3 regions of the Sphingobium sp. ZW T5_29 genome follow, and region 3 is predicted to be linked to each of the others. Evidence: riboswitches for the same ligand, from Rfam matches in the RefSeq annotation. Region 3 holds a riboswitch; each other region holds the start of a gene.

Region 1 (7,153 bases), on a different contig from region 3:
GCAAATAGTCGTAGCGCAGGGCAATATTGAGCTCATCTGCCAGCACCATATCATAGGACGGGTCGGCGATCATCCTCTTCACCTCATTCCACGCAGTTCGGGTCAGCGCTATGTCACGCTCACGATCCTGCGTGTTCCAGGTAAAACCTTCGCCCATCGGCTTAAAGTCCACCTGTTCGGGGAAAGCATCGAACACCGCCTTCTCCCCGGTCGTCATTGCGCCCTTCACAAATTGGACGACACCGACCCTCCTGCCATGGCCGATCGCGCGGACGACCATGCCCAGCGCAGCCGTCGTCTTGCCCTTGCCTTTGCCAGTATGGACGATCAGCAGTCCCTTTTCCTGTGTTTTGGTCGCCATGATCTTGCCATGAGCGGCCTGCTTTTTTTTCATCTTTTCGGCATGTTGTTCGGGGGTGCGTTCGATCATGGTTGGGCTTCCTTGAGTTGGGACAAAAGCATGGCGGCGCTGTTGGACCGGGGCCGCCACAGCCCCCGGTCTAGCGCTTCGTGCAAGCGAGAGGCTGTTTCGCGAAGGGCGGCGGAATTGGCTTGCGCCATGAAGGTGCGGACATCGTCATCTTCGATAAAGGCGGCGTGGACGGCGTCGAAATGATGGTCCTTCACGCCATGGGTCGTGGCGGCGAAGGCAAACAGATAATCAACGGAAGCGGCCATCTCGAACGCGCCCTTGTATCCGTGGCGCATCATGCCTGCGATCCATTTGGGATTGGTGACGCGGGCGCGGACGACCCGGCCAATCTCATCTTCTAACGTGCGGATGATCGGTCGTTCGGGGCGGCTATGGTCATTATGGTAACTGAGCGGCTTGCGGCCTGACAGATGTTCGACTGCGGCGGAGATGCCCCCTTCGAACTGATAATAATCGTTGCTGTCCAGCAGGTCATGTTCGCGATTGTCCTGATTCTGAATCAAAGCATCGGCCTGAGCAAGCCGCTGCACGAACAGTGTGCGTTCGGCATCGCCATCCACTCCGCCGCCATATGCGTGGCTGCCCCAGTCGAGATAGACGTTCGCCAGATCGGAACGATCATGCCAGATGCGTTCGTCGATCATCGCTTGCAGGCCCGCTCCATAAGTACCGGGCGCCGACCCAAAGACCCGAGCGCCTGCGCGGCGGGACGCTGTTTTTTCGGATTCTCCATCTGCTATTAGTGCGGCGGTTTCGGCGCGGTGGCGGGCGGCGGCGGGATTTTCCTCTTCCGGTTCGTCGAGCGCCATCACCGCGCGGGCGGCGCTGTCGACCAGGTCGACTTGATCGGGGAAGGCGTCGCGGAAGAAGCCGGATATGCGCAAGGTGACATCCACCCTGGGGCGGTTCAGTTCTGCGACCTTCATCACTTCAAAGCCGATCACCCGACCGGATGCCCATTCCCATCGCGGTCGCACGCCCATCAGCGCAAGCGCTTGGGCGATGTCGTCGCCGCCTGTGCGCATATTTGCTGTTCCCCAGGCTGAAATTGCCATGGCGCGGGGATATTCTCCCTGGCGTTGGAAATAGTTTTGAATGAGTGAGGCAGCGGATTGTTGGCCTAAATTCCAGGCGGCGACGGTGGGGACGGCGCGGGTGTCTACTGAATAGAAGTTGCGGCCGGTGGGCAGGACGTCGGGGCGTCCGCGTGTTGGTGCGCCGGACGGGCCGGGGAGGACGAAGCGCCCGTCGAGGGCGGCGAGGAGGGCGGATTTTTCGGCTGGGCCGCTGGCATCCACGCGGGGGGCGAGGTCGTGATGCAGGGCGTCAAGCACAGCGGCACTATGGGAGCCGGGAGCAGCAGCGCCGCTGTCGAGCAGGTGGATCGCGAAAAGCTCCAGCCGTTCCACCGTGTCGCCGGTGGTCCGCCATGCGTCAGGGGTGAGGCGCTGGAGTTCGGGAGGGCGGGGGCCATTCCATGCTGTCCCCATGACGCAATCCAAAGGGTTGAAACCAAGGGAAAAATCGTCCGCCAGCGCCCGAAGCAGGGAGCCTTGCCCATCGTCCAGCCCCCTGGGGCAGCGGGCGAGGGCGATTATCAGGTCGCGGCGCTGCGGTCCTTCAGGCGATTGGGTGAAGATGTGCAGCCCGTCGCGGATCTGCATTTCCTTCAAGTCGCACAGATAGTTATCGATCGCAGCTAAAGCATCGTCTCCGGTTCCTTGGGCCCCGGCGTCCTGGTCCAGCCCCTGTGACGCGGCGAGGGCCAATATGTCCTTGCGCAACGTTGCCAGCCGACGCGGATCCATGCCCGCGGCGAGATAATATTCATCGACCAGCGCCTCCAATTCCTTGAGCGGGCCATAGCTTTCCGCGCGGGTGAGGGGCGGGGTCAGATGATCGATGATGCAGGCCCCGATGCGGCGCTTTGCCTGGGTCCCTTCGCCCGGATCGTTGACGATGAAGGGATAGATTTGCGGCACCGGCCCAGCGCAGATTTCGGGAAAGCAGCTTTCCGACAGAGCAATCGCCTTGCCGGGGAGCCATTCAAGATTGCCGTGCTTGCCGACATGGACGACGGCCTGCGCGTGAAAATCCCGCGCCAGCCAGAAATGAAAGGCGAGATAGGCGTGCGGCGGGGGGAGCGCGGCATCGTGATAGCTGGATTTGGGGTCGACATCATAACCCCGCGATGGCTGGACCGCGACAGCGACATTGCCGAAGCGGTGGATGGAGAGCGGGAAGGCGGCGTCGCGCAGGGACGGGTCGGATTCGGGCGGTCCCCAGCGTGCGGTCACCGCCTCTCGCGCAGATGCGGGGAGGGCGTCGAACGCCGCGCGATAGTCGGTCAGCGGCAAGCTGGCGGGCGCGACATCATGGGTCAGCAGGTCCATCAGGCATGCGCCGTCCATCGGCGCACCGGCTACATCATAGCCGCCGTCCGCCATTGCCTGGAGGATAGCGGCGACGCTGGCGGGCGTGTCCAGGCCGACGCCGTTGCCGACGCGGCCTGCGCAGCTGGGATAGTTGGCGAGGACGAGCGCGATCCGGCGATCAGCCGGTTTCGCCTGCCGCAAATATCCCCAATTTGCAGCCAGTTGAGCAGTGAATTTAGCACGATCCGGGAGAATTTGCGGGACGATGATGCTGCATTCGGTGCGTTGGTCAAATCTGGCTGCGGCCTTGAAGGCGACAGCGCGTGTGATCAGCCGCCCGTCCACTTCGGGAAGGGCGATGTGCATGGCAAGATCGCGTGGACCAAGCCCGCGCGCGCTCGCTTGCCACGCCTGTTCCTCGGCACTGGCAAAGACGGCCTGGAGGATCGGACAGTCCGCTTGTTCAAGGACGGATGGGGTTCGTGGTTCGCCCGGAGCGGAGGCGGCAAAAGCGGTCGCGTTCAGGATGACGTCCGGTGGCGTTTCCAACATCGACGCACGCAGAAAGTCGCGTGCAAATGGTTCACGAAGCGCGCGAACATATACCGGCAACACATTGAGATCATGGGATTGAAGTTCCGCGATCATGGCATCGACCGCGTCAAGCGTTCCGGCGATCAACAGCGCGCGGTAAAAGAGAAAAAGGACGGTCGGCTGCCCTTCGCGCCACTGGCCCCTTACCTGATTGATGGTCACACGGTCAGTGCCGGGCCAATATAGCCCGGCATCGGCCACGGGGACCGGATCATCGGGATCGCCTGCATCACGTCCGCCAAGCCGAGCGGCAGTTTTCAGGAAGGCGGCGGCATTGGCGACGCCGCCCTGGCGAAGATAGTCGCGCAGGCGGTCGCAGATATCGGGAGCGACGGTGGATGCCTGGACAAGGTCCGGGTCCTGTTCCCGCCCATCGGCGATCGCGGCGAAGGCGATGCCCTTTTGTCTGGAAATCTTTGCAATTTCATCAATGCCATAGGGCCAATAGCTTTTACCGCCCAGCAGGATGACGCAGACGAATTTTGCGCTGTCGATCACCTGTTCGACATAGAGATCGACGGAATAGGGGTGGCGCAGTTGGAGCAGATTGGCGAGGCGGATGGTGGGGGCGGCATCCCCCAGCGTCGCCGCCGCGCTGGCGAGACAGGCCAGTTCGCTGTCCGCCACGGTCAGCACCACGATGTCCCCCGGCGTCTGGCCAAGGTCGATCGCTTCGTCGCCGTTCGATACGGCGCCGGGCGTGGCGGTCAGCAAATGCATCAGGCAGGCACCGTCCGGGTGTCGAGCGCGCTGGCGATGGCGTCGCGATCAAGCCCATGATGGCCGATGATGACCAAACGTGACGCGCGCGGTTCGTCCGGTCGCCACGCGCGGTCATAATGATGTTGGAGGCGGGGGCCGACCGACTGGAGGACCAGACGAGCCGGGCGTCCCCGGATCGCCAGAAAGCCCTTCACCCGCAGCAGGTCATGCCCGGCAATGGCCTTGTCCAGCGCGGCGAGCAAGGGTTCGGGGCTGTCCAGTTCGCCCAGGTCGAGCACGAAGCTGTCGAAGTCGTCATGATCATGATCGTCATCCCCGTCATGGTGGGACGGGCGGGCGTCGACCTGATCCTCCACGGCTGCGTCGATGCCGAGCAGCGCGGCGGGGTCGATACGGCCCATCGCGGTGCGGATGAAGCTGACGCCGGGGCGGACGTCCTGCCTTAGCCTGGCTTCCAGTTCTTTCAGCTGGTCAGCATCCACAAGGTCAGTCTTGTTGAGAAGGACCAGGTCGGCGCAGGCGAGCTGGTCTTCGAACAGTTCCTCAATCGGGCTGTCATGATCGAGCGTTGGATCGGCGGCGCGGGCGGCGGCCAGCGCGGCTTCGTCATGGGCGAAACGTCCGGCGGCAAGCGCGTCCGCGTCCACCAGCGCGATCACGCTATCCACCGTGGCGCGCGTGCGGATGTCGGGCCACTGGAATGCCTTGACCAGCGGCTTGGGCAGGGCGAGCCCGGACGTTTCGATGATGATGTGGTCGGGCGGGGTCGGCCGGTCGAGCAACCGCTGCATGGTCGGCAGGAAATCGTCCGCCACGGTGCAGCAGATGCAGCCATTGGCCAGTTCGATGATGTCATCGTCAGGGCAGGCTTCGTCGCCGCAGCCCTGAACGAGGGCGCCGTCCACGCCGACATCGCCAAATTCATTGATGATAAGGGCGATCCGGCGGCCCCCCGCATTTTCGATGATGTGGCGGATGAGGGTGGTTTTGCCCGCCCCCAGAAAGCCGGTGATGACGGTAGCAGGAACCTTGTTCATGGGGTGTTTCCTTGGATGGCGAGGGGGACTTCGATCTCGTCGAAGCGTTTCCAGCGATAGATTGCCCAGCTGATCAGCCAGCAGGCAGCGAACAGGCCGATGATGAAGAAACCCAGGCTGTTGAATTGTTCGCCCAGACTGGCGGCGAGCGACCAGATGCCGCCGTTGAGGCCGAGCTTGTCGCCCAGCAGCGCCGCGGTTTCGATGCCGCCGATCACGATTGCGACAATCGCCGAAACCAGCGTGATGGTGATGTTGTAATAGAGTTTGCGAATGGGCTTTACGAAGGCCCATCGATAGGCGCCCATCATCAACGCGCCGTCAGCCGTGTCGACCAGCGCCATTCCCGCCGCGAAGAGAAGGGGAAAGATGAGGACGGTGGACAGCGCCAGTCCACTGGCCGCCTGCCCGGCGGACAGGCCCAATATGGCCACCTCTGTCGCCGTATCGAAGCCAAGGCCGAACAGGAAACCCAGCGGGGCCATGTGCCAGCTGCGCGTCACCAGACGGAAGAGCGGTTTGAACAGGCGGGCGAGCAGGCCACGATTGCCGAGCAATATATCCATGTCTTCAGCGATGTACGCGCCACCCCTGCGAACATGGTTAAAGGTTGCCCAGACCGATTTCAGGATGATCAGGTTCACCGCTGCAATGGCGAAGAGGAATGTCGCTGAAATGATGGTCGCGACGACGCCGCCGATTTCGCCCGCAGCCTCCACCCGGCTAAGCGCGCTGGCGGCGGTGGCGATCAGGACCGCACCGATCAGCACGATGGCGCTATGGCCAATCGCGAACCAGAAACCGACGGTCAGCGGGCGTTGGCCGCTCTGCATCAGTTTTCGCGTCACATTGTCTATCGCGGCGATATGGTCCGCGTCCACGGCATGACGCAGGCCCAGGCTCCAGGCCAGCAGGGCCATGCCCAGCATCGCCATGTCGTCCGCGAACAAGGCCCCGGCCCATAGCCAGAGGCCAAGATTGGCGGCGATCAGGCCAGCAAACATCCAGGTGGCGCGCCGACGAAGCCCACCCCGGTCGGGTGGCGGGTGAAGGGCAGGGGAATGATCGTTCATAAGGCAGTCCCGTCGGCGTCGGCGAACCGGGACGGGAGCCTCCGCAACGCGGCCGACAGCGATTGCCGGACGGACGCCTGTGCGCCCGGCACGCATGCCGTTGCGGCTCCCGCCGCACTAGGCGTCGCTCAGACGGAACACCGTGCCCCGGCCATCCCCTGGACCAAAGCAAGAGCGACCAAACGCCGGCAGGTATCCTGGCTTGCGGGTCATCGCTCGACACATGGCCTTCCCAGGCCTCGCAAGATTTAGCGTCCGGCCCAGTGGCTGACCTTCCCATGTCATGGAAGGTCGATATGCATCTCGCTCACCGCTTACAGTTGCAGGGACAGCCGCGGATTTGGACGCCGGAAAGGCATCCGCACCGCATTCCCATTCAAGCCCCTTCGGGGCACCGGCGCGATCAGGTGAAAGCCGCCGTGGCGGACCTTCACGATGCCGTGCATAGAACGCATCGTCAGGAAAGGGAAGCGATGGGGCAGAAGGATCGATTGAAATATAATCGTAACATGGCAGTCATCCTATAGTCACATAGCTGACATATCTGCCCGGCCCATGAGAAGGGACCAAGCAATGAAAGCCAGCCGTTGGGCGATCGCCATCGCGATGCTCCAGATAGCAGCGCCCTCATGGGCGAGCGCACAGTCGATCAGCCAGGGCGAAGCCGAGCAGTTGCGCGCGCAGATCGCCGCGCTCAAGGCGCAGGTGCAGATGTTGGAAACGCGCCTGGATGTGGCGGCGCCTGTTTCGGCTGCGGCGGGTTCGGGGGGTTCGGCTGTTCCACCGGCGCTTGCCAGCGCGTCCAAACCGGCGGCTGCGGCTGAGCCTGCAACCAAGATCAGCTGGAAGGGCAGCCCGCAATTTTCCAGTGACGACGCAAAGTTCAAGGTCAAGGGCCGCATTCAATATGACGCCGCC
Region 2 (7,153 bases), on a different contig from region 3:
TCCTGCTCGCCCAGCTTGGCCTGTTTTCCGACAGCGCCGATTCGCTGACCAATGACGAGGATGGGGACGAAAATAACAGCTATAGCGTGGACGGTCGCGTCGTGCTGGCGCCGCGCATCGGCAAGACGCAGCTGCATTTCGGCGCATCGGGGCATTGGCGCGACTTCAACCGACTGGCCGACGAGCCGCAGCGTTATCGCCAGCGGCCCTATCTGCACAGCATCAACACGCGCTTTCTCGCCACGCCGTCGATCGATGCGACGGGCGAATCCCATTATGGGCTGGAATTTGCGGGCACCCGCGGGCCGCTTCACTGGGCCGGTGAAACGCATTGGTTGCGCACGAAACGGCCCGGCCTTTCGGACCCGACCTTCTTTGGCGGCTATGCAGAGGTCGGCTATTTCCTGACGGGCGAAACCCGGTCGTACAAGAATGGCATTTTCGGCAGCACCAAGCCCAAGCAGGAATTTGGCGACGGGGGCATGGGGTCGCTTCAGGTGACGGCGCGCTACGATTATCTGGACCTTAACGACAAGGACATCGTCGGCGGCACGCAGAATGCCTGGATATTGGGGCTGGTATGGACCCCGATCGAATATCTGCGCTTCAACCTCAACTACGCGCACCTGCGCTATACCGACGCGGCGATCCCCGCCGGAACCGACCGGGACTATGGCGTCAATGTCGTGGGATGGCGGGCGGAACTGGACTTCTGATCCGGCGGGGCATGGGCAGCGAAAGGCCCATGCCCCATCTATCCCTTGCGACCACCGCCCGCCCGCATTATCAGCGGCGACGCGACAGGTTCCTCGCAAGGGGATGAAAAGGGAAGTCGGGTAAAGCCCGCGCTGCCCCTGCAACTGTAAGCGGTGAGCGAACGGCCATTCACGCCATTGGGACCCCTTGGGGCGTTCCCGAGAAGGCGGCCGGACGCATTGACCCGTGAGCCAGGAGACCTGCCTGCCGCAGTCGTTCTTCGACCGGACAGGGTGTGCCGGACGAACGGGGGTATCCTCGCCGAGCGACAGCCATTGCCTTGCCGGCTAGGTCGTGCGGGACGCATTTCGTTGTGCGCTTCCCGCTTCGTCCCCGCCACAAGGCTGTTTGCGGTCGGAAGGCGGAGCCAAGGATGATGATCCATTATTTGATGCCGGGGCGCGGCTGATGCTGCGCGCGGTCGAAGCCGGGGCGGCGGTGGTGGTCTGTTCGACCTGCCGCCTGTCCCCCGAACAACGGGAAGATGGCGAAGGAAGGCGCGGCGGCGCCCTGCTGGCGCAGGCGTTGCGGGCGGTGCAGGCAGGCGACAGCGCCTATGCGGACGTGGAAGTGCAGGAAATGCCATGCCTTTTCGCGTGTCAGCGACATTGCACCGTCCATCTGCGCGCGCCCGGCAAGGTCGGTTATGTGCTGGGCGATTTCACCCCCGATGAAACGGCGGCGCGCGCGATCCTCGATTATGCAGTCCGCCACGCGGCAAGCGCGGAGGGCGTCGTGCGCTATGCCGACTGGCCGCAGGGGGTGAAGGGTCATTTCATCGTCCGCACGCCGCCCGACGGCTTTGTCTGCACATGACGTTCTTTCGCGACCGGGCCGCATTCGATCAGGCGCTGGCGACATTGCCCGTCCCCGACCAAGGCGCAATCGAAGCGGCGGCCAGGCGGCAGGCATCTTTGACCAAGCCCGCCGGTTCGCTGGGGCGGCTGGAGGATATCGCGCTGTTCATGGCGGGATGGCAGGGGCGGGAGCGGCCCGGCGCAGACAGGATCCGCGTCGCGCTGTTCGCTGGCAATCACGGTGTGGCTGCGCGCGGGGTCAGCGCCTTTCCACCCGAAGTGACGGCCCAGATGGTCGCGAATTTCCGAAAGGGGGGCGCGGCCATCAACGCGCTCGCCGCCGCCTGCGGGGCGGAACTGGTCATTGTGCCAATCGATCTGGATCGTCCCACTGGCGATATTACCCATTGCCCGGCAATGACCGAAGCCGAGTGCCTGGCGGCGATCAATGCCGGGGCAGCGGTCATCCAAGCCGGTATCGACCTGTTGTTGCTGGGAGAGATGGGCATCGCCAACACGACTGTCGCCGCCGCCATTTGTGCGCATGTGCTGGGCGGGGACGCCGAACAGTGGGTTGGCCGGGGCACCGGCGTCGACGCAGCGGGCGTCGGTCGGAAGGTCGAGGCTGTCAGGCTGGCGCTTGCCCGGCATGGCGGGGATTGCGGGGACGCGTTCGAAACGTTGCGATGCCTTGGCGGGCGGGAGATTGCCGCAATCGCTGGCGCGGTGCTGGCGGCGCGCCTTGCCCGCCTGCCGGTGATGCTGGATGGATTCATCTGCGCGGCGGCGGTCGCTCCGCTGGCACGCGACAATCCGCAAATTACCGACCATTGCCTGGCCGCCCATTGTTCCGCGGAGGCGGGGCATGGGCGGGTGCTCGACGTGCTTGGTCTTGACCCATTGCTGCGGCTGGACATGCGGCTGGGCGAAGGGAGCGGCGCAGCGGTGGCGGCGCAGGTCGTGCGATCGGCCCTCGCGGCGCATGGCAACATGGCCACCTTTGCGCAAGCTGCGGTCGCCAGCGGACAATGACGGGAATCTCCATTCATCTGATGCGCCATGGCGTCCCGGAAATGGCGGGCAGGCTGCTAGGCCATTGTAACTCGCCGCCTGATCCCGACGGCATGGCGCTGTGCGTCGATCGGGCGCGCGCCGTGATGTTTGAGCATGTCATAACATCCGATCTGTCGCGGGCGCATATTCCCGGCGAAATCATCGCAACGGAGCGGAACGCGACCCTGCATATCGACCCGCGCTGGCGAGAGCTGGACTTCGGGCTGTGGGAAGGCGCTGATCCTGCTGATCTGGATGCCGATGCGCTAGCGCCGTTCTGGGACGACCCCGACGCCAGCCCACCGCCGGGCGGGGAACGCTGGTCCGCACTTTGCGAGCGGGTCGGCGCGGCTCTGAGCGATATAATCAGGCCGACGCTGGTCATCAGCCACGCAGGCGCCATGCGCGCCGCCCTGTCGGTGCTATGCGGGTTGGATCACCGGCAATGCTGGACTTTCGACCTTCCTTATGGCGCGCTGCTGAGCCTGCGGCTTTGGCCGGACGGCACCGCGCAGATCACGGGCCTGCAAATATGAGGCGGCTGGTGCTGGCGATGCAGCTCATGACCTGCCTGCCGCTGCCGTCGGTGAAGGCGGATGAAGAAGATTTCGCTGCTGCGATCCGCTGGTTCCCGATGACGGGTATCATTGTCGGCGCCTGTGCTGCGGGCGGGCTGTTGCTGGGTAGCAAGGTCGATCCGTGGTCGGGTGCGTTGCTGGCTCTGCTGGTCTGGGTGGCTATGACCGGTGCGCTGCATCTTGATGGGCTGGCCGACATCGCCGATGCGGTTGGGGCGGCTCATGGTGACCGAAGCAGGCTCTCCCTCGTGCTTGCAGACCCGCATGTCGGCAGCTTTGGCGTCACGGCGGTGGCGCTGCAATTGATAACGAAGCTGGTGCTGTTGCGCTTATGCGCGGAGTTTGTACCGGCTTGGGGGCTGATCGGCGTGGCTATGGTGGCGCGGATGGGGCCGCTATTCTGGGCGCGCTGGCTCCCGCCGCTGCATGAAGGACTTGCGAGCCGATTTCGCCACGGGGTCAGGCCAGTGCACCTGCTGGGCTGGAGCGTGGTTGCGATCCTGTTTGCCTGGTGGATGCCGGGCCTGTTGATCGTTGCCGCGCTGATCCCGTCATGGGCGATATGGCTGCGCATGCGCATCGGCGGCATTTCCGGCGACGGGCATGGAGCGGGGATCGAGATAGTGGAAAGCGCGCTGCTGGCGGCGCTGGTGCTGGCGCGATGAGCGACGCGTTTCGCTGGCATGGTGGCCGTCTGGCCGTTGCGCAGGAGCGCTATGGTTCGGTCGAACCGTGGATCGACCTGTCCACGGGGATCAACCCTGTGCCGTGGCCCGGCAGTTCACGGATTGCGGTCGATTGGGCGTCCTTGCCCGATCCATCCGCGCTGGCGGAGCTTGAAGCAGTGGCGGCTGCGCATTTCGGCCTGCCCCCGGCCCATGTCTGCGCCGTGCCGGGAAGCGAGATCGGCTTGCGCATGGTCGGACAGCTGATCGACCGCCCCGCCTGCTATCTGACTCCGGGTTATCGCACGCATGGCGAGGCTTTCGCCAAGGCAAGGCCGGTCGGCGATCCCGCAGAGGCTCCATCCGGCTCTGTTCTGATGATGGCCAGCCCGAACAATCCCGATGGCCGCGTCTTTGCGCGGGAGCAGTTGTTGGCACTGGCGGAGCGCATGCAATGGCTGGTCATCGACGAAGCCTTTGCCGATTGCATGCCGGGCGGGAGCATCGCGCCCGACATAGGGGAGGGGCGGCAACTGGTCGTCCTGCGATCCTTCGGCAAGTTTTTCGGGCTGGCAGGTGCAAGGCTGGGCTTTGTTCTTGGCCCGACGCCTATCGTCGCGGCCTGTCGGCGCATGTTGGGTGACTGGCCGGTTTCGGCTGCGGCCATCGCATTTGGCACGGCGGCCTATCGTGACAGGGGGTGGATCAACGCTACCATAGAGTCGCTTCGCGAACAGGCAGCAGGTTTGGACGCGCTGCTCGCCCGGCATGGTCTGGTGGCGCGGGGCGACTGTCCGCTGTTCAGGCTGGTGGAGCGGGACGATGCGGCGCAGTTGTTCGAACATCTGGCGCGGCGCGCTATCCTGACCCGGCCCTTCCACGCGCAGCCGAGGTGGCTGCGTTTCGGCCTGCCCGCGGATGCCGCGGCGATGGAGCGGTTGGACAAGGCGCTGGCGGATGGCTGATCCGGTGGCCATTGGCGCTTTGATGCTGGATGCGGCGCTGGGGTGGCCCGGTCGTCTGCACGCGCGGATCGGCCATCCGGTTGGCGGATTCGCCCGGATCATCGCGATGTGCGAGCGCCGTTGGAACCGTCCCGGATCGAGCGATGGAGCGCGGCGGATCGGCGGGGTTGCCACTTTGCTGGTCCTGCTGACGGTGGCGATCGGATGTGGATGGGCCGCCGAAGGGCTGATCCGGCAGAGCATGGGAAGCTGGGGCTGGGTCGGCGTGGCGCTGGTCGCCTGGCCTGCTTTGGCGCAGCGCAGCCTGTATGACCATGTCGCGCGGGTGGCGCGGGCATTGGAATCGGGCAAACTGAACGATGCGCGGCGTGCCGTTGCATGCATCGTTGGCAGGGACACGGCCAGCCTGGATGAAAGCGGCGTGTCGCGCGCGGCGGTGGAAAGCCTGGCGGAAAGCTTTTGCGACGGTGTGGTCGCGCCCCTTTTCTGGCTGCTGCTGGCGGGCTTGCCGGGAATATGGGCCTATAAGGCGGTCAATACCGCCGACAGCCTGATCGGCCATCGGGAAGAACCATATGGGCCGTTCGGATGGGCCGCCGCCCGATTTGACGACGCACTCAATCTGGCGCCTGCCCGGCTGTCCGGGCTGCTGGTCTGCATTGCGGGCGGGCGCGGATGGCGGGTCTTGTGGCGTGACCATCGGCGGCACGCGTCCCCCAATGCGGGCTGGCCAGAGGCGGCGATGGCGGGAGCGCTAGGGGTCCGGCTGGGCGGGCCGATCCGCTATGACGGGGTGCTGCATGACAAGCCGTGGATCGGCGGCAGCCTTGGAGACGTCGCGCCGGGCGATCTGCGCCGGGCGATGGGGATTTTCCTGCGCGCCTGCGCCTTGCTTTGGGGATTAGGCGCATGGGTGGAGATCGCGCTGTGAACATATTGGTCCTGGGCGGTGCTCGATCCGGCAAGAGCCGCTATGCGCAGGCGCGATGCGAGGCCCTGTCGGGCGGGTTGGCCTATATCGCCACGGCTGAGGCGCATGATGGAGAAATGGCTGACCGCATCGCGCGCCATCGGGCCGATCGCGGTCAGAGATGGCGAACGGTCGATGCGCCGATCGACCTGCCGGGCGCGATCCGATCATCGTCAGAATGGGCTGGCGCGATATTGGTCGATTGCCTCACGCTTTGGCTGTCGAACCTGATGCTGGCCGACAAGGACATTGCCGTGTGGCGCGCCACGCTGGCCGATGCCATGCGATCCTGCGCGGTGCCGGTCATGCTGGTCAGCAACGAAGTCGGCCTGTCGATCGTGCCCGAAAATGCCCTGGCTCGGCGTTTTCGCGACGAAGCGGGATGGCTGAACCAGCAAATGGCCGCCCGGTGTGATGAGGTTATATTCGTGGCGGCGGGGTTGCCGTTGACCCTGAAGGAAGCAGCGTCGCCCGCGGCGTGAACAGGCTGGCAGCCGGGATGATGATTGTTCGGGCCATCACCGGCATAAAATCCGTGTCATGCGCGATGCCGGGTTTATTTCCCGCTTGTTCGCCTTGCCTGGGGCGGCTGCTATCAATATGGGGCGACCATCAATTCTGGAGGGGATTGAGGGGAAACAGCGATTCTGATTGATGCGAGCGCGCATTTCGCCGCATGCATGAATTTGAAAAAGGGCGGGACTGGAAGGCCCGAACCGCTGGGTCCTGAAGCAGGGGATGAGACAGTGAACGCATTTAACGCAGACTATCTGTTTGTTTTCATACTGGCGGCCTTTTTGGGGTTTCAGTTGATCAAGAAGGTATCGCCGCTGCTTCATTCGCCGTTGATGTCGCTGACCAATGCGATTGCGGCGGTGGTGATTGTGGGGGCGATCACGATCACGGGTGAGGAAGGGGCGACGCCGCTTGCCCGGACGCTTGGCTTTATCGCGGTGTTCTGCGCGACGGTGAACCTGGTCAGCGGGTTCATGATCACCGATCGCATGCTCAAGATGTTCAAGCCGCGGGGGAAGTAAGAGATGGACGCCTTTGTTCCTTTTGCGGCGATTGCCGCATCGGCTTTGTTCATCCTGTCGCTGATGTGGATGAGCCATCCTTCGACCGCCCGGCGCGGTGTGCGCGCGGGTGAGATCGGCATGGTCATCGCCATCATCGGCGCGCTGGTCCAGCATGAGGTGGTCAGCTATGACCTGATCATCATCGCGATGATCGCGGGTGCGGCGGCGGGTATTCCGATGGCGCTGCTGATGCCGATGACGGCGATCCCGCAGCGTACCGCCATTTCCCACGCCTTTGGCGCGCTGGCGGTCGGCCTGATCGGCGCGGCGGAATATTACAAGCATGCCCA
Region 3 (7,153 bases):
GGCGAGCGCCGACAGTTTCGCCGCCATCCGCACCCAAATCCGGCAGGTGGCCGCCATCGTGGGCCATCCCGCGCGCGGCGAGGCGCTGATCGCGGGCATGGAGCGCGACCTTGCCGCCCTGCCCCGGCCAAAGCGCGGCGGCGTGGCGGCCTATTATCAACGGCGCGGCTATATGACCGGCACCGGCACGCTGGTCGATGAACTGATGCGGCGGGCGGGATTGGTCAACCTCGCGGCGAAACTTGGCAAGCCCGCGCTGGCGCAAGTGCCGCTGGAACAGATGATCGCGGCCAGGCCCGACTATCTGATCGTGGAAGAAGGCAGCGAGGCGATCGTCGATCAGGGGACGGAGATGCTGCACCATCCCGTACTGCGATCCATCCCCCGCATCCGCGTACCGCAATCCTGGACGGTATGCGGCGGTCCCGCCTATGTGCAGGCCGCGCGCAGCATCGTGGCGCAGGCGGATGCTGCGCCGAAGCGCTGAGGGGCAAACACTCACGCCCGCCCCTCTTGCCATAGTTCAGAAGCGGACACGCACGCCGCCATAGGCCGACCGGCCGTAGGTGCCATAACCATAGGCGGTGGCGTATTCCTGATCGAACAGATTGTCGATGCGGCCATAGATTTCCAGATTGTCGGTGATCGGGAAAGACGCGCGAATGTCGGCGACTGCATAGCCGTCGATCTGGATCCGGTTGCGCGTGACTGGATCCAGGTCGACGCTATCGCTGACCATCGTCACGGTAGCGCCAGTCGAAAGGCCAAAGGACCAGACATAGTCGACCGATGTGCTGACGGCGTTGGCAGCACGGCGCAGCAGACGCTCGCCACGGGTCGCGCTGCCCGGCGAACGGTCCCGCGCATCGACATAGCTGTAGGCGGCGGTGAAGGTCAGCGCATCGACGGGCCGCAGCGTCAGCGTCGTTTCCACACCCTTGGCGCGGGTACGATCCAGATTGCCGTAAGTGAAAGTTGTATTGTCGTAATTCAGCTGGTCCCGCGTGTCGCGCCAGAAGCCAGTGACCGACAGCACCGCTCGGTCACTCCCCAGATTCTGGTCGATGCCGATGTCGTAGCTTTTCGAACGTTCCGGTTTCAGGTTCGGATTGCCGCTGAACGTGTCGTAAAGCTGATAGAGCGACGGCGCCTTGAACCCTTCGCCATAGCTCATGCGAAAATTGGTCGCGCCACCATTTGGGGTGTAGTTGGCGTTCGCGCCAAAAGTCGTGGCGCCGCCGAACTGGCTATGATCGTCCTGCCGCACGCCTGCGGTCATGGACAACCCTTCGACCGGCTTCACGATGGCCAGGGCATAAACGCTGTCGATGTTGGCGCGATGGCTTTCCCGCGAACCAAAACCGAAAAACTCATAATCAGGCCGTTCATGCTCATAGCCCAGCAGCAGCTTCACTTCATCGATGGGCTGATAGACGCTCTCATATTCAAAACGCAGGTTCGTACCCGAATAACCAAAGTCCGGGGCGTTGCCGCGCAGGAAATAATAGTCGCGGTCCTGCTGATACCAGGTCACGGCTGCCCTGTTGGTCAGCTTGCCATCGAACAGCGCGAAGTTAAGACCGGCATAGCCGATATATTGGCTGGACCTGGCAGCATCGGGGCTATCGGTCGGCGCGCCGAAGAAGCTGTCATAGTCAAGATCGCCGTGAATATAATAGCCGCGCAGGTCCAGGCTCACATCATCGGTAAAGGCGATCTTCAGCCGGGCATTGCCGGTGATATTTTCATAGCCATCCTTTTCCGAGCCGCCGAAATCGGGAGCAACGGCGGAAATGCCGTCGGTGCGGAAATAGGCAACACCCACGCCGCCCGACAGGATGCCGCTGGCGCCCGACACATCCGCCTTGGCATTCAGCGTATCGGCATAGCCATAGTCGACCGATGCCTTGCCGCCAAAGCCTTCGCCTGGAATGCCGGTCATGATGTTGACGACGCCGCCGATCGCCTGGCTGCCATAGGCGATGGAATTGGAACCGCGCAGCACTTCGATCCGCCGGATGTTGCCGACCAGCAGATTGCCGAAATCATATTGATCGCCAATGCCGCTGGGGTCGTTGACCTTCACACCGTCGATCAACACCAGGGTCTGCGTCGTTTCCGCGCCACGCAGCGACACGCTGGTGACATTGCCCAGGCTGCCCGTGCGATTGAAGCGAACACCCGGCGTTGTCATCAGCAGATCGACAACGCTGACATTCTGGCGCGTTTCGATCGTCTTTTCGTCGATCACCGTCACCGCCTGCCCGACTTCGTCGGTCGGCTGCGCAATGCCCAGCGCGGTGACGACGATTTCGTCAGCGTCTTCGGCAAGCGCTGGGGTGGCGGCGAGCAGCGCCAGCAGTGAAATTCCGGTCCTGATCATGTTCTTGTCTTCCCTGAGCGTCATGCGACATGAGCCCAGGGCCTCCGCATAAGCGGCCAGTGCGCGGAAAAGAGAGACGCCAGCCCCGTCACGCGCACCGATGCGGCCCTGCGCCGCTTCGTCGCTCAGACGGAAAACCGTGCCTGGGCCGATCCCTGGACCCAAGGCAAGAGCGACCATGCGCCGGCAGGTTTCCTGGCTCGCGGGTCGTCGCGGCGATGCACGGGCCTTCCCGGACTTTCACGCCCAGTGGCCGGTCGCCCTCGCCTCCCCCTTATTGAAGGTCGCGGGTTCCCCTGTGCATCGCGCTCGCCGCTTACAGTTGCAGGGGCAGCTGCGGATTTGGACGGATGAACCGTCCACACCGCATTCCCTTTCCAGCGCGATCTTCGTGAACAGTTGCCCACTCACGCCGCGCGCCATAGGGGAAGTTGAGGGTTCTGCCAAGGAGTGGATAATGCGATTGCTGGGCGCGGTGCTGGCCGGAGGGCGATCCAGCCGGTTTGGGAGCGACAAGGCCATGGCGCTGATGCCGGATGGGCGCATGCTGATCGACCATGCGGTGGCGGCGATTGCCCCCCATGTGGAGGCGGTGGTGGTCTGCGGACGGGCGGTCGAGGGGCTGACCAGCCTATCCGACCGGCCCGCGCCGGACATGGGGCCGCTGGGCGGGCTGAATGCGGCGCTGCATTATGCGCGGGACGAAGGCTATGACGCGGTGCTGACGACGGGGTGCGACATGCCGGTCTGTCCCAAGGCTCTGGTGGAGGCGCTGGCGGGAGAAGGCGCTGCGGTGTTGAAGGGGCAGCAACTTGCCGGTTTCTGGCCTGCCGGGCTTGCGGATGAACTGGACGCGCATCTGGCTGAGGAGAATAGCCGGTCGATATATGGCTGGCTGGAGCGGATCGGCGCGCGGATCGTGAAGCGGGCGGACATCGTCCTGCCGAATATCAATCGACCGCAGGATATTGCGGGATTGCCAAAGAACTAGCCACTCCGTGCTCCTGCGAAAGCAGGAGCCCAGTTCTAACGGCGCAAATGGGCTCCTGCCTTCGCAGGAACACCTAGTTACATCATCAGAACAGCAAACCCACGGGCTCCACCGGTCTGAACCTGCCGATACCCCTTACCTTCCTTCCAACTAAGGCAGGGGCATCGACAGGCTCAAGGCAAAGATGTGGAGGGCAAGTTCAAACCTGTAGGACGACGCTCGTGGCGGTCTCCACAGGCATGGCCGTGCCCGCCACCGCTTCACCAATCAGAAGCAGAGTCGGATCTTCATCGCTGATCGTGGCCACCAGGAAGGCAAGCGCCGACAGCTTGCCCCGGATCAGGCGTTCGGTGGGCAGCGATACATTGACCGCCACCATCACCGGCGTTTCGGGATCGCGCCCGGCGCCGATCAATTGGCGGCTGATCTCGCCAGCAGCGGCGCGGCCCATATAGATGCCGAGCGTGCCGCCGGGACGGGCGAGCGTTTCCCAGTCGAGCTTTAGCGGCTCACCAGCTTTCAGATGCGCGGTCACCAGTGTCAGGCCGCGCGCCTTCCCGCGCAGGGTGAGCGAAGCGTTGCCGCTTGCCGCCGCCGCGCTGGCGGTGGTGATGCCGGGGCAGATGTGGAACCGGATGCCGTCTGCGGCCAGATGCTCCATCTCCTCGGACGAGCGGCCGAAAACCGATGGATCGCCACCTTTCAGGCGAACGACGCGCTTGCCTGCCTTTGCGGCGGCGAGGAGGAGGTCATTGATGCTTTCCTGCGCCTTGCTGTGGCGGCCGGAACGCTTGCCGACGCTGACCCGCTCGACACCAGCCGGGATCAAGTCGAGGACGCCGGGGCCGACCAGCGCATCATAAAAGACGATCTCGGCCGCAGCGATCAGCTTTTCGGCCTTCCGGGTGAGCAGGTCCGGGTCGCCCGGCCCTGCGCCGACCAGCCAGACTTCACCAGGGGCGATCAACTCATTCGGCTGCATGGAGCGTCTCCTGCGGGATTTGGGCGAGGATGTTGGCGAGCGCGGGGCGGCAGGACCCGCAATTGGTGCCAGCGCCGATCGCCTTACCGATGGCGGGCACGTCGACCAGGCTCTGGTCGCGGATGGCGGCGACGATCTGGTTGAGGCCGATGTCGAAGCAGACGCAGATGGTCGGCCCCTTGTCGGGCTGGCTGCCGGGGCCGCGCGCCGCGAGAACGGACGCCCCCACCTCTTCGGCTTCAAGCTGGCCGATAAGCCAGTCGCGCGAGGGGAGCAGGCCGGTGCGGGTGACGAAGAGGACGCCTGCCAGCTTGCCCTCCTTGATGATCGCGACGCGGCGGGTGCCGCGCGACATGTCGACGGCTTCGACACGGTCGCCTTTGGGCAGGCAGGCTTCGAGGCGGGCGGGATCGCCATTGCCCGCGACTTCGTAGAGCGCGCCGCCCGGCACGGTGACCTTTGTCGCCCACAGGCAGGGAACCTTGGCGGGCTGCTCACCGCGCAGGATGAGGAAGCCCTTCCACTCGGTCGCGACCTTCTCGATGCTGGCGGGCGTCGATTTGAAGCCCGGCTGACCGGAATGGGGATCGACGAGCGGACGGGGCAGCAGGCCGGTGCGGCCGCCGGTCGAGACCTGATCGGTCCAGTGGATCGGGGTGAAAATTTCGCCGACCCGCTGGCCTTCGTTCAGGCTCACGCGGAAGATGCTGTTGCCCTGCGCGGTCTGGACGCGCGCCAGATCGCCGTCGCAAATGCCAAGCTCCTCGGCATCCTGCGGGTGGATATCGACCAGCGGCTCCTCGCGATGACGGGCGAGCTTCGCCGAAAGGCCGGTGCGCGTCATCGTGTGCCATTGGTCGCGATAACGGCCGGTGTTGAGCGTCATCGGCCACTGTTGGAGCGGCTGCTGAAGATCCATCTGCTTTGTCAGCACCAGCCGCGCCTTGCCATCAGGGGTGGAGAAGCGACCATCCGCGAAGGGCTTGTCGCCGCCCCAGCGGAAGGGTTCCATCGCCTCATAGGCGTCATTCCCGATGGTCGCCTGCGCGCGCAGGTTGAGGAGCCGCGCGCCGTCATTCTGATAAGCGGTCAGGCGGGCATGTTCGCGCCAGATGTCGGCGGGCCGGTCATAGGCGAAGGCGTTGCGCCAGCCCATGCGGCGGGCGACTTCCTTGACGATCCACCAGTCGGGCTTCGCCTCACCGGGCAGCGCCAGAAACGGACGCTGGCGGCTGACGGTGCGGTCGCTATTGGTGACGGTGCCGTCCTTCTCGCCCCATCCGGCGGCGGGCAGGCGGACATCGGCATGGACGCTGGTGTCGGTGTCGGCGATGATGTCCGACACGACGAGGAAGGGAACGGCCTCCAGTGCCTCGCGGACGCGGTTGGCGTCGGGCAGCGAGACGGCAGGGTTGGTCGCCATCACCCAGAGCGCCTTGATCCGGCCTTCGTTGATGGCGCGGAACAGGTCCACGGCTTTCAGGCCCGGCTTGGTCGCCATGGTGGGCGCGGCCCAGAAGCGGCCGACCCGCTCCACATTTTCAGGCGCAAAGTCCATATGTGCCGCCAGCGTCGAGGCAAGGCCGCCGACTTCGCGGCCGCCCATCGCGTTGGGCTGCCCGGTGATGGAGAAAGGCGCAGCGCCCGGCTTGCCGATGCGGCCGGTAGCGAGGTGGACGTTGATGATCGCGTTGACCTGATCGGTGCCGCGGATCGACTGGTTGATGCCCTGGCTGAACAAAGTGACGGCGCGCGGGGTCGCGGCGAACAGCTTGTAGAATTGTTCCAGCAGCGTGGGCGCGATGTCGCAGGTCTTTGCCGTGGTCCAGAGATCATGGCCGGTGCGGATATGCTCCCAAAAACCTTCGGGGGCATTGAGATGGTCGGCGATGAACGCGGGGTCGGTGACGCCTTCCTGATCGCACCATGCCAGCAGGCCGTTCATCAGGGCAACGTCGGTGCCGGGCTTCACCGGCAAGTGCAGGTCCGCGCCTTCGCAGGTTTCGGTGCGGCGCGGGTCAATAACGACCAGCTTGGTGCCGCGCGCCGCGCGGGCGGCCTGAATGCGCTGATAGACGATCGGGTGACACCATGCGGTGTTGGAGCCGATAAGGACGATCAGGTCCGCTTCGTCCAGATCGTCATAGCTGGCGGGCACGATGTCCTCGCCAAAGGCCCGGTTATGCCCGGCGACCGCGCTCGACATGCAGAGGCGACTGTTGGTGTCGATGTTCGCCGTGCCGATGAAGCCCTTCATCAGCTTGTTGGCGACATAATAATCTTCGGTCAGCAACTGGCCCGAGACATAGAATGCCACGCTGTCGGGGCCGTAGCGATCGACGGTATCGCGGAACTTCTTCGCGACGAGGTCCAGCGACTTGTCCCAGCTGGCGCGCTTGTTGCCGATCATGGGGTGCAGCAGGCGGCCGGTCAGCCCGACGGTCTCGCCCAGATGCGTGCCCTTGGAGCAGAGGCGGCCACCGTTCGCCGGGTGCTGCTCATCGCCCTTGATCGTGACCGACCGGGGTCCGGTCGGCGTGGCCGAGATGCCGCAACCGACGCCGCAATAGGCGCAAGTGGTGCGGATGGCCTCTGTCATGTGATGCCCTTCTCTTTAAGAAGTGCTCCTGCGAAAGCAGGAGTCCAGTCCTGCCGTTCGAACTGGGTTCCTGCCTTCGCAGGAACACGATCCGTCTCGCACAGGACATGCTCTGAATGGAATTGGGTGGAGGCGCTTGCCGCAAGGGATGGCCAACAAGACACCCCCACCCGGGTCCCCGCCTTTATGGCTGGGGAC

Evidence for each region. Region 3 has a riboswitch for cobalamin ahead of ACI3KQ_RS07750 (TonB-dependent receptor plug domain-containing protein). Riboswitches for the same ligand answer to the same signal wherever they lie in the genome.
Region 1: linked by a shared signal. The riboswitch ahead of ACI3KQ_RS11110 (HoxN/HupN/NixA family nickel/cobalt transporter) and the one ahead of ACI3KQ_RS07750 (TonB-dependent receptor plug domain-containing protein) in region 3 are both predicted to bind cobalamin.
Region 2: linked by a shared signal. The riboswitch ahead of ACI3KQ_RS11100 (DUF1636 domain-containing protein) and the one ahead of ACI3KQ_RS07750 (TonB-dependent receptor plug domain-containing protein) in region 3 are both predicted to bind cobalamin.

What each region holds. Positions count from the first base shown of each region.
Region 1 covers NZ_JBJDRM010000011.1:84,894-92,046, reverse strand. The annotation lists gene cobO (cob(I)yrinic acid a,c-diamide adenosyltransferase) at 1-430, opposite strand, end outside; gene cobN (cobaltochelatase subunit CobN) at 427-4,122, opposite strand; gene cobW (cobalamin biosynthesis protein CobW) at 4,122-5,162, opposite strand; gene ACI3KQ_RS11110 (HoxN/HupN/NixA family nickel/cobalt transporter) at 5,159-6,235, opposite strand; cobalamin riboswitch at 6,405-6,649, opposite strand; gene ACI3KQ_RS11105 (OprO/OprP family phosphate-selective porin) at 6,809-7,153, shown strand, end outside.
Region 2 covers NZ_JBJDRM010000011.1:77,410-84,562, reverse strand. The annotation lists gene ACI3KQ_RS11105 (OprO/OprP family phosphate-selective porin) at 1-716, shown strand, start outside; cobalamin riboswitch at 786-979, shown strand; gene ACI3KQ_RS11100 (DUF1636 domain-containing protein) at 1,165-1,572, shown strand; gene cobT (nicotinate-nucleotide--dimethylbenzimidazole phosphoribosyltransferase) at 1,569-2,585, shown strand; gene ACI3KQ_RS11090 (histidine phosphatase family protein) at 2,582-3,142, shown strand; gene ACI3KQ_RS11085 (adenosylcobinamide-GDP ribazoletransferase) at 3,139-3,849, shown strand; gene ACI3KQ_RS11080 (threonine-phosphate decarboxylase) at 3,846-4,814, shown strand; gene cbiB (adenosylcobinamide-phosphate synthase CbiB) at 4,807-5,745, shown strand; gene cobU (bifunctional adenosylcobinamide kinase/adenosylcobinamide-phosphate guanylyltransferase) at 5,748-6,266, shown strand; gene ACI3KQ_RS11065 (NAD(P) transhydrogenase subunit alpha) at 6,531-6,821, shown strand; gene ACI3KQ_RS11060 (NAD(P)(+) transhydrogenase (Re/Si-specific) subunit beta) at 6,825-7,153, shown strand, end outside.
Region 3 covers NZ_JBJDRM010000007.1:83,199-90,351, reverse strand. The annotation lists gene ACI3KQ_RS07755 (ABC transporter substrate-binding protein) at 1-487, shown strand, start outside; gene ACI3KQ_RS07750 (TonB-dependent receptor plug domain-containing protein) at 524-2,383, opposite strand; cobalamin riboswitch at 2,551-2,818, opposite strand; gene ACI3KQ_RS07745 (molybdenum cofactor guanylyltransferase) at 2,841-3,374, shown strand; gene cobA (uroporphyrinogen-III C-methyltransferase) at 3,574-4,356, opposite strand; gene ACI3KQ_RS07735 (molybdopterin-dependent oxidoreductase) at 4,343-6,955, opposite strand.